One region of the Clostridium septicum genome, then DNA from elsewhere that is predicted to be linked to it. Evidence: riboswitches for the same ligand, from Rfam matches in the RefSeq annotation. Region 1 holds a riboswitch; each other region holds the start of a gene.
The links. Region 1 has a riboswitch for lysine ahead of CP523_RS06950 (amino acid permease). Riboswitches for the same ligand answer to the same signal wherever they lie in the genome.

Region 1 (3,299 bases):
ATGGTTTAGAACTGTTAGTTCATATAGGTTTAGAAACTGTATCTCTAAATGGAGAAGGTTTTGAACAACTTGTAGAACAAGGAACTAGAGTTAAAGCTGGTACTCCTATAATGAAGATAGATACTAACTTCATAGCAAGCAAAGGATTATCTCTTGCTACACCAGTTTTAATAACTAATGTAGATGCAGCTAAATCAATCACTCCAGTTGCTACTGGAAAAGTTGTAGCTGGTGAAACTCCAGTTGTTGACTTTGAAGTTTAATATATAATTTTATGGTTTATTGCTTAAAGAAAACGCTACAAAATTTTTGTAGCGTTTTTTCATATAGATTAATATTAAACTTAATCTTCTAAAATCTTATATAAAGTTAGGTGGTCTTTCCAACTTCCATTTATAAATAAATATTTTTCATTTATACCTATTTCTTTAAATCCACATCCTAAAAGTACAGCTTTAGATCTTTTGTTATCTAATAAAACTGATGCTTCAATTCTATGTAACTCTAATTCACTTTTAGAATAGTCTAAAATAAGCCTCACCGCTTCCTTCATATATCCTTTCCCTTGATATTCCCTATCTATAGAGTATCCTAAAATAGCACTTTTAAATATTCCATATACAATGTTTGATAGTTTAGCTTTACCTATTAACTTTTCATCTTTATATATTCCTAAATCATAACTAGTTCCATTTATAAGCTGCCTATAACTTTCTATTAATATATCCCTTTGGGTTTCATATGTATAAAAACTATCATCTCTGCTTGGTTCATAAGGATCTAAATGCTCTTTATTTCTTATATAATAATCCAGTAAATCTTCAGCATTTTCCGGAGTTAAATTTCTTATTTCTATATTTTCACCTTTCAATCTAATTATGGATGTTACAAATGAATTATTATAATCACTTCTATTTATACCAAAGCTAAGTTCATCCATAAAATGACCATTTACAAAAAGATTATCTGAAAATATCCCTTCTAAAACAAATCCTAAATCTATAAACACTTTAAAATTCGCATTTTCGTTTACTATAAAATTAGCTTTATATATACTTGAATCCTTAAATATCGCCCTTAATATATTACTGACTGTTTCACTTAATAATTCTGGATCATTATATCTGTAAAACTTAAGTCTTACATTGCATTTTTTATTATCCTTATCTAGCTCTAAAATGGTAAATCTACCTACTACTATGCTATTTTTATCTCTAATAATATAATCACTAAATGTTCCTTTTACTAAATCTATACTTATCCCTTTACTTTCCTTCATAAATAAATTCTCCTAAGGATTTTTTTAACATAATATATTTATTATAACGATAAATATAGTTTATACACAATATAAAATTATCTTTAAAATGAATATATATTTATTAAAATTAAATTTACAAGCTATTTTAAGATAATGCTTGTATTTTAATAATAATATTAGATTAAAATGTTAAAACTCACTTTTAACAACTTACATTAAAATTGACTATTTCTTCTTATTGATTAATAATAATCACATTAAATGAATAACTGAGATAGAGGCGCAAAAATTATTAGTAACATTATTGAGTTAAGCACAGTGAGGTAATGTGAAAGGATTTTTTGCCGAAGTGTACGGGTAATGCTTTAATACCGTATGCTGGTGTTGCATAGAATATATGTAATACTGTCACATTTGTGGAGCGCTATCATTCTTCGTATATGAATAGTATTTTATATGCCCTGAGTATAGTCTTAGGGCATTTTTTTATTTTACAATCAAGTTAATCTTCATCTTAGTTAAACATTTATGTATTTTACAGTTAATGGAGGACTTGATATGGATTCAGTAAATAGTTGCAATGTTGAATTAAAAAAAGGACTTAAATCTAGACATCTTAGCATGATTGCTATAGGTGGTTCTATAGGTACGGGAATCTTCCTTGCTATGGGAGATACAATACATAAAGCAGGGGCTGGTGGTGCCTTAGTCGCTTACGCTTTAATTGGTATAATGGTATATTTTTTAATTAGTAGTTTAGGAGAAATGGCAACATTTATGCCTGTCTCTGGTTCATTTGGCACATATGCTACAGAGTTTATAGACCCTGCTGTAGGATTTGCTCTTGGTTGGAATTATTGGTTTAACTGGGCAATAACAATTGCTGCTGAACTTGTAGCATCATCTTTAATAATGAAATTTTGGTTTCCTAATGTTCCAGGGATAATCTGGAGCGTTTTATTACTATCAATAATAGTTACACTTAATTTACTATCAACAAAAGCTTACGGCGAGTCTGAATTTTGGTTTGCTAGTATAAAAGTAATAACAGTTATAGTATTTTTAATAATTGGATTTTTAAATATTTTTGGAATAATGGGTGGACATGCTGTTGGATTTTCTAACTTCACATCAAATGGTGGACCATTCATTGGAGGATTTAAATCTATCTTCATAGTATTTTTATTAGCTGGTTTCTCTTTCCAAGGAACTGAACTAGTTGGTATTGCTGCAGGTGAAAGTGAAAATCCTGAAAAATCAATACCTAAAGCTGTAAATAGTGTATTTTGGAGAATATTACTTTTTTATATAGGAACTATAGTAGTTATTGGGGCTTTAATACCACTTTCAGAAGTTGGAGTTAAAGAAAGCGCATTTACACTTGTTTTTGAAAAAGCTGGTGTAGCTGCAGCTGCATCAATTATGAATGCTGTAATATTAAGTTCAGTATTATCTGCTGGAAATTCCGGGATGTATGCCTCAAGTAGAATGCTATACTCAATGGCAAAGGAAGGTATGGCTCCTAAACTATTTGCCAAAGTAAATTCTAATGGAGTTCCTATAAACTCCGTTATAGCCACTACAATAATTGCATCAGCTTGTTTCTTAACAGGGATTTATGCTGAAGATAGTGTTTATGTATGGCTTGTAGCCGCTTCAGGATTAGCTGGATTTATAGCATGGATGGGAATAGCATTATGTCATTATAGATTTAGAAAAGCTTGCAAAGCTCAAAATTTTGATTTAAACAAATTACCTTATAAATCAAAATTCTTCCCATTTGGACCTATAATAGCATTAATATTATGTACTATTGTAATTTTAGGACAAGGTCTTTCTTATATATCTGAATCAGGAATTGATTGGATGGGAATTTGTTCATCATATATAGGCATCCCTTTATTCTTAATTTTATGGTTAGGATATAAATTTAAAAACAAGACCAAACTTGTTGATTTAAAGAAAGTTAATTTAACAAAGTATTCAATAAAAAAATAAATATATTTAAAACTCTAAGATTTTCTTAGAGTTTTTCTTT
Region 2 (3,299 bases), 200 kb from region 1:
AATATATAGAAATTATAAATAAAAATATAGAGAAAATTTTATTAGAGCCAGTATGCCATATAAGTCTAGTGTCAAAATTTATTCCAATGCTTCTTAAAATTGACATTAAAAGAGTGGCTAAAAGTCCACCAGCAAAACCTATATTATATAAATTATATCCATTATGAGATTTTATACAGTGAGAAGCAATAGGCGAAAGTATAAATCCTGTAAAAATTCCTAAGCCATAGCCAAGGAGTATTCCACCAAATTGAGAAAAATGTCCTGTAAAGCTTAATTGACTCACTGTTGGAGCTAAAGTAGTTGCAAGTAAAGCAACAAGGGTATAGTTTAAGAAAGGTTCCTTTTGATATTTAGAAAATAAATAAACACCAATCATAATTGGCCAAATATTTAGTATATTTTTCCCGAAGAATGAGAATCCAGTCATAAGATATAAAGCCATAATAGTAGAACCATTAGGTTTTATACCTATGAGAACTAAAATTGCTATAGAAGCTAAGCTTGTAAGCGCTGCATTTACAAATGTTGCCCCTATACCACCGATTTCAATGTAATCTGTTATTAAAATATCTGGTGTAAATAAAATATTTTTTAATCCAGATAAAATTTCTTTTGGAGAGTTAACTGCAAAAGCAAAAATAATAAAGAAAACATACATTATTATTAATACAGTATAGGGGGGATAAAGTTTTTTCTTTATTGACATTACTAAAATCACCTCGAAACTATGTATTATTAATTAAAGTTTACGTAATATAATTATATAGTAGAATTAAGGTAAAAGTCACAAAAATATAGTGTAAACAATAAAAAAATTTTTACTCCTTTAAATTTAAATATAAAAGAGTATAATATAATAAAATAAAAAATTAACGAAAAGATAAATGTGAGAATATATAATAAAAAATTAATAGGAGGAATAAAAAAAGTGGGGGTTAAAAAGGTAAAACTAGTTCCAGAAATAAAAGGTACTTTACGAAGTCATGTTATTGAAGTTCCAACTTGTATTAGAGAATGTAGTGGCATAAAGATATTTGGTAAAAGAATAAAATCTTTATTATTTACTACAGATGTTGCAATAATAAGAAACACAAATGCAGATGCAATAATTGCTGTTTATCCATTTACTCCTCAGCCACTTATAACTCAAGCTTTAGTTATGGCTGCCGATGTACCAATATTTTGTGGAGTTGGTGGAGGAATAACTCAAGGGAAGAGGGTTGTAAACCTTGCATTAGATGCAGAATTTAAAGGTGCAATGGGGGTAGTTGTAAATGCACCTACAGCAAATAGTATAGTTAAGAAAATAAGAGAAACTATAGATATACCTGTTATAGTAACAGTAGTTTCAGAGTGTGAAAATATAAGGGAAAGAATAGAATCAGGGGCTACTATTCTTAATGTATCAGGAGGAAAGAATACAGCTAGGATAGTTAGGGAGATAAGAGCTGAATTTCCGGATTTTCCAATAATAGCTACAGGAGGACCTACAGAAGAAACTATAATGGAAACTATAGAGGCAGGTGCAAATGCAATAACATATACTCCACCAGTTACAGGAGATATAATGAGTAATCTTATGGATAAATATAGAGGATAAATCAAATTAAAAGTAAATTTAAAAAATTCTGAAAAATATATGGCATAATCTCATAAAATGTGTATAATAATATTAATGAACTTTATATATGTTTAATTAATTAATAATTTAATTGAGAATATATAAATTAAGGTTTTTTATAGTTGAATTAAGATTATTAGGTAGAGGAGCTGTTAATAATAGTAATTATGAAGAGTTGGCAAACGAAGAAGCATAATGAAAGGGTTAATAGCCGAAGAAATAAATAAAAGCAAGAATTTATTTCTGGGGATGTATAAAATATATGCATCACTGTCACGTAAGTGGAGAGCTACAAAAGGCATTAGTTTGCAAGATTATGATTAGATTAAAGGAAATTACTACCATAATTTAATAGCTACCATTTATATTATGAAAATCTACCATCACTAAAGAAGTGATGGTTTTTTATTTTATTAAAACATGGAGGTAAAGTATGAAATTATTTGGGGCAATGGAAATTAAAGAAAATGAATTATGTATAGGTGGTATGAAAGCTAGTGAGTTAGTTAAAAATTATGGTACGCCATTGTATGTAATAGATGAAAAACTTATAAGGGATAATTGCAGAGAATATATTAAAAGTTTTAAATGTAAGGAAAATGGAAATAGGGTAGCATATGCTGGAAAAGCTTTTTTAACAGTAGAAATGTGTAAATTAATAAATGAAGAAGGACTTTACTTAGATGTAGTATCAGGTGGAGAACTATATACAGCATATAAAGCAGAGTATCCATTAGATAATATTTATTTTCATGGTAACAATAAAACATTAGAAGAAATAGAAATGGGAGTTAAATTAGGAGCAGGAAGATTTATTATTGATAACTTATGGGAGTTAGAGAAGGTAAATGAAATAGCAGAAAAATATAAAAAAATACAAAAGGTGTATTTAAGATTAACTCCAGGAATTGAAGCACATACACATGATTATATAAAGACGGGTCAGATAGATTCAAAGTTTGGTTTTGCACCTATTGGAGATAATATATTAAATGCTGTAAAGTCAGCTTTAGCCTTTGATAATATAGCATTAGTTGGGTTACATTGTCATATAGGATCTCAGATATTTGATACAGAACCTTTTGGTGATGCAGCAGAAATAATGCTTAAATTTATAGATAATATAAGACAAGAAACAGGACATATAATTTCAGAATTAGATTTAGGTGGAGGCTTTGGAATATATTATTCAGAAGGGGATAAGCCTAAAAAAACAAGTGAATACTGCAAGGTAATATTAGATAGGGTAGATAAAGTATGTAATGAATTAAATTTAGATAAACCTATTTTAACAATAGAACCAGGTAGATCAATAGTTGCTAATGCAGGAACTACATTATATACAATAGGTTCAATAAAAGAAGTTCCTGGGATAAGAAAGTATGTAGCTGTAGACGGAGGTATGACTGATAATATAAGACCTGCCTTATATCAAGCTAAATACGAAGCTGTTTTAGCAAATAAAATAACAGAATCAGATGAAGAAGTAGTAACTATAGCAGGAAAATGCTGTGAGTCAGGAGATATTTTGATAAAGGATATTAAGCTTCCTTTTGTTTATAGTGGAGATATATTAGGAATAATGTCAACAGGAGCTTATGGTTTTTCTATGTCAAATAATTATAATAAAAATTTAAGACCAGCAGTAGTATTTGTAAAAGACGGAGAAGGAAGA
Region 3 (3,299 bases), 280 kb from region 1:
CATAAATTAGCTGTATTTAATGATACTACTATTGTTCCAGCTGATCCTGTAAAACCAGAAACATACGCTCTACCTTTATAATAATCTGCAACATACTCACTCTGATGTGGATCACTGCTTGGAATTATGTAGTGATGTATATCATTCTTTTTCATTATTTCTCTTAAATTATCAATTTTACTCATTTCTTTTTACCCCTTTCTTCTTATATCTATATAGATTATACAATATATTACGAATATTCAACTATTTTTATCTATTAATTATCTATTAAAATAAAAAAGCTAGAATAAATATTCTAGCTTTTCAAAACTAATTTTTATAATAATTGTTTATTTGTTACAGAATCTACTTTTTTTCCTAATATCTGAACTCCTATATATACTGCTAATAAAGCTATTGGTAAAACTATATACCATGCTAAACCGAATCCTGCCGGTATATACCCAAATACTATTGTAATAACTGCAACAAATAATGCATATGGCATTTGAGTTTTAACGTGATCTATATGATTACACCCAGATCCCATAGAGGATAATATTGTTGTATCTGATATAGGCGAACAGTGGTCACCAAATATAGCTCCAGTTAACACTGCACTTGCACTTACTATTACATATCCCATGTCTGTATTTATTGAAAATGCTAATGGAATAGCAAGTGGCATTAATATCCCCATAGTTCCATATGCTGTTCCAGTAGCAAATGATATTACTGCTCCAAGAATAAATATTAAACTTGGTAATAGGAAATATGGTAATGTCCCTGATAATAATGATACTAAATATTTTGCTGTACCTAACTCTTTAATTACTGAACTTAATGACCAAGCAAGTATTAGTATAACTCCAGTTATAAGTAATGGCTTCATTCCATCTATCCAAGTATCTATAGCTTCTGATAAAGTAAATATCCCTTTTAAAACTCCCATAATTATAGTAACTATACTAGCAACTAATGCTGATTGGAATAAGGCAACTGATGCATCTGATGCACTAAAAGCTTGTTGTATAGCTGATAATGAAAATGGTGAATTACCCATTAATTGTTGAAGAGCTATATCTTCTCCAGCCATTATTGATGAATATCCACTAAAATAGAAGCAAATTAATGCTGTAATTATCAAGGTTCCAATTGGAATTATAGCATTCCATATACTAAGCTTAATCCCTTCCTTTGGTTCTAACTCTGAATTATCTATTTTATTATTATCTGCTGCTACCTCTTTTTCTGCCTTTAAATCTCTTCTTCTTGCTTCAATCTCAGCCTTATACATAGGACCAAAATCTTTTAATAAGAATGAAGTAATAAATACAAAGAATATTATTAGTATATTATAAAATCTATATGGTATAGTTTGCAGAAATACCCCAAAGGCATCTACTTGTTGCCCAATTCCATTTGTAAAAGCATCGTTTATTAAACCAACCTCAAGTCCTATCCATGTAGAAATAATTGCAAGTCCTGCAATAGGTGCTGCCGTAGCATCTATAATAAATGCCAATCTTTCTCTTGATATTCTCATTTTATCAGCTACAGGCTTCATTATAGGTCCAACTATTAATGAGTTTGCATAGTCATCAAAAAATACTGCAATCCCCAATAACAATGTTACTAATTGTGTACTTCTAGCATTTTTAGCTTTTCTTGCTAAAGCCTCTGCTACAGCTTTAGCTCCCCCCATTTTAGCTACTAAATGAATTACACCTCCTATAACTAAAACTTGAAGTATAATACCTGCATTCCATGGATCTGCTAATGAATTTAACGCTCTTGATACAAAATCTAAGAAAGATTGAATAAGTGCACTAAATAATGAATGATCTATCAATTTTATAAGAAAACTCCCTGATAAAATACCTATAAACAATGATATTATTACATTTTTTGTTAGGAAAGCTAATATTATAGCTACTATTGGTGGTATTAATGTTAAAATTCCATAATGCTCTGCATTATTAGTTACTGCATCAACTTCTGACGCAAAGACTACTGATGTTGACATAATTAACATCAATATAGTCATTAAAAATACTCTAAAATTTTTATTGTTTTTCATATTTAAGTCCCCCTTTTTATATCTTATTGTGAATACTTAAAGGGCAGCTTAATTAAATATTTTTATTTTCTATTAAAAAAGAGCCTTGAGTTTTCACTCAAGGCTCTAATATATTTTCACTACTATATTAAAAACATCCTTAAATGATAGCTCACCACAAACATTATTTGTGACAGTGTTACACATATTTTATGCAACCCCAGCTATACAACTTTAAAGCATCAGTTGTATGCTTCGGCAATATTTCCTTTCCTATTGAGTCATAGTGCTTATCTCATCAATAGTACTATTAAATATTGCGCCTCTACCCTTGCCGTTATTCACTTATGATTTGATTATACAAGCATTAATTATTTAATGCAATAGTATTCCGTAAAAAATCTGAATATTTTTTATTTACTTACTAATGTTATAAAGTCTTTTTTATTAAAACTGTAGTGTATTTTTATTATTTAACATAAATTCTTCTATATCTTCAACAGTTTTTATCATGTCCTTAGTTAACACTTCGCAAGCATCTTCCGTTATTAATACATCATCTTCGATTCTAATTCCTATAGATTCGTCTTCTATATATATTCCTGGTTCAACTGTATATACCATTCCTGCCTCAAATATTACATCTCTATTAGGAGGTTCTATATCATGTGTATCCATTCCTAAACTATGACCTATACTATGATAATAGTACTTTGATACTTCTTCTTCTTTTTCTATTAAACCAAGTTTAATGCACTCTTCTGCTATCCATTTTCTAGCTTGTTTATTAAGTTCAATAAAACTAACACCTGGCTTCATTGATTTAATAACCCTTTCATTAACTCTTAAGACTGAATTATAAACATCTTTTTGTCTCTCTGTAAATTTACCATTAACAGGAAATGTTCTTGATATATCCCCATTATAATAATTATATTGAGCACCTAAATCAAATAGTATTAATTGCCCATCCTTTATTTCTGAGTTATTATCTACATAATGAAGTACTGCTGCATTTTTACCTGAAGCTGCAATAGTTTTAAAAGCAAAATCCCTAACCCCTTTAGTTTTGCATGTTAAATCAAAATATGCTTCTAATTCATATTCTTTCATTCCTGGTGTACATATCTTCATAAGATTTTTTACACCCTCAATTGTTATATCTATTGCTTTTTGTATTCTTTGGATTTCCTCTTCGCTTTTTACTAATCTAAATTTACTTATTATCCTATAAATATTTTTAATATTTACCTGTGGA

Region 2: another riboswitch for lysine. It lies ahead of lysA (diaminopimelate decarboxylase); the one in region 1 lies ahead of CP523_RS06950 (amino acid permease).
Region 3: another riboswitch for lysine. It lies ahead of CP523_RS08275 (Na+/H+ antiporter NhaC family protein); the one in region 1 lies ahead of CP523_RS06950 (amino acid permease).

Annotation. Positions count from the first base shown of each region.
Region 1 covers NZ_CP023671.1:1,584,509-1,587,807, forward strand. Annotated here, with positions in the region: gene CP523_RS06940 (PTS sugar transporter subunit IIA) at 1-263, shown strand, start outside; gene CP523_RS06945 (GNAT family N-acetyltransferase) at 344-1,279, opposite strand; lysine riboswitch at 1,529-1,696, shown strand; gene CP523_RS06950 (amino acid permease) at 1,820-3,259, shown strand.
Region 2 covers NZ_CP023671.1:1,385,152-1,388,450, reverse strand. Annotated here, with positions in the region: gene CP523_RS06115 (DUF1576 domain-containing protein) at 1-709, opposite strand, end outside; gene CP523_RS06110 (beta/alpha barrel domain-containing protein) at 932-1,603, shown strand; lysine riboswitch at 1,758-1,924, shown strand; gene lysA (diaminopimelate decarboxylase) at 2,058-3,299, shown strand, end outside.
Region 3 covers NZ_CP023671.1:1,865,631-1,868,929, reverse strand. Annotated here, with positions in the region: gene CP523_RS08280 (aminopeptidase P family protein) at 1-185, opposite strand, end outside; gene CP523_RS08275 (Na+/H+ antiporter NhaC family protein) at 320-2,062, opposite strand; lysine riboswitch at 2,202-2,377, opposite strand; gene CP523_RS08270 (aminopeptidase P family protein) at 2,489-3,299, opposite strand, start outside.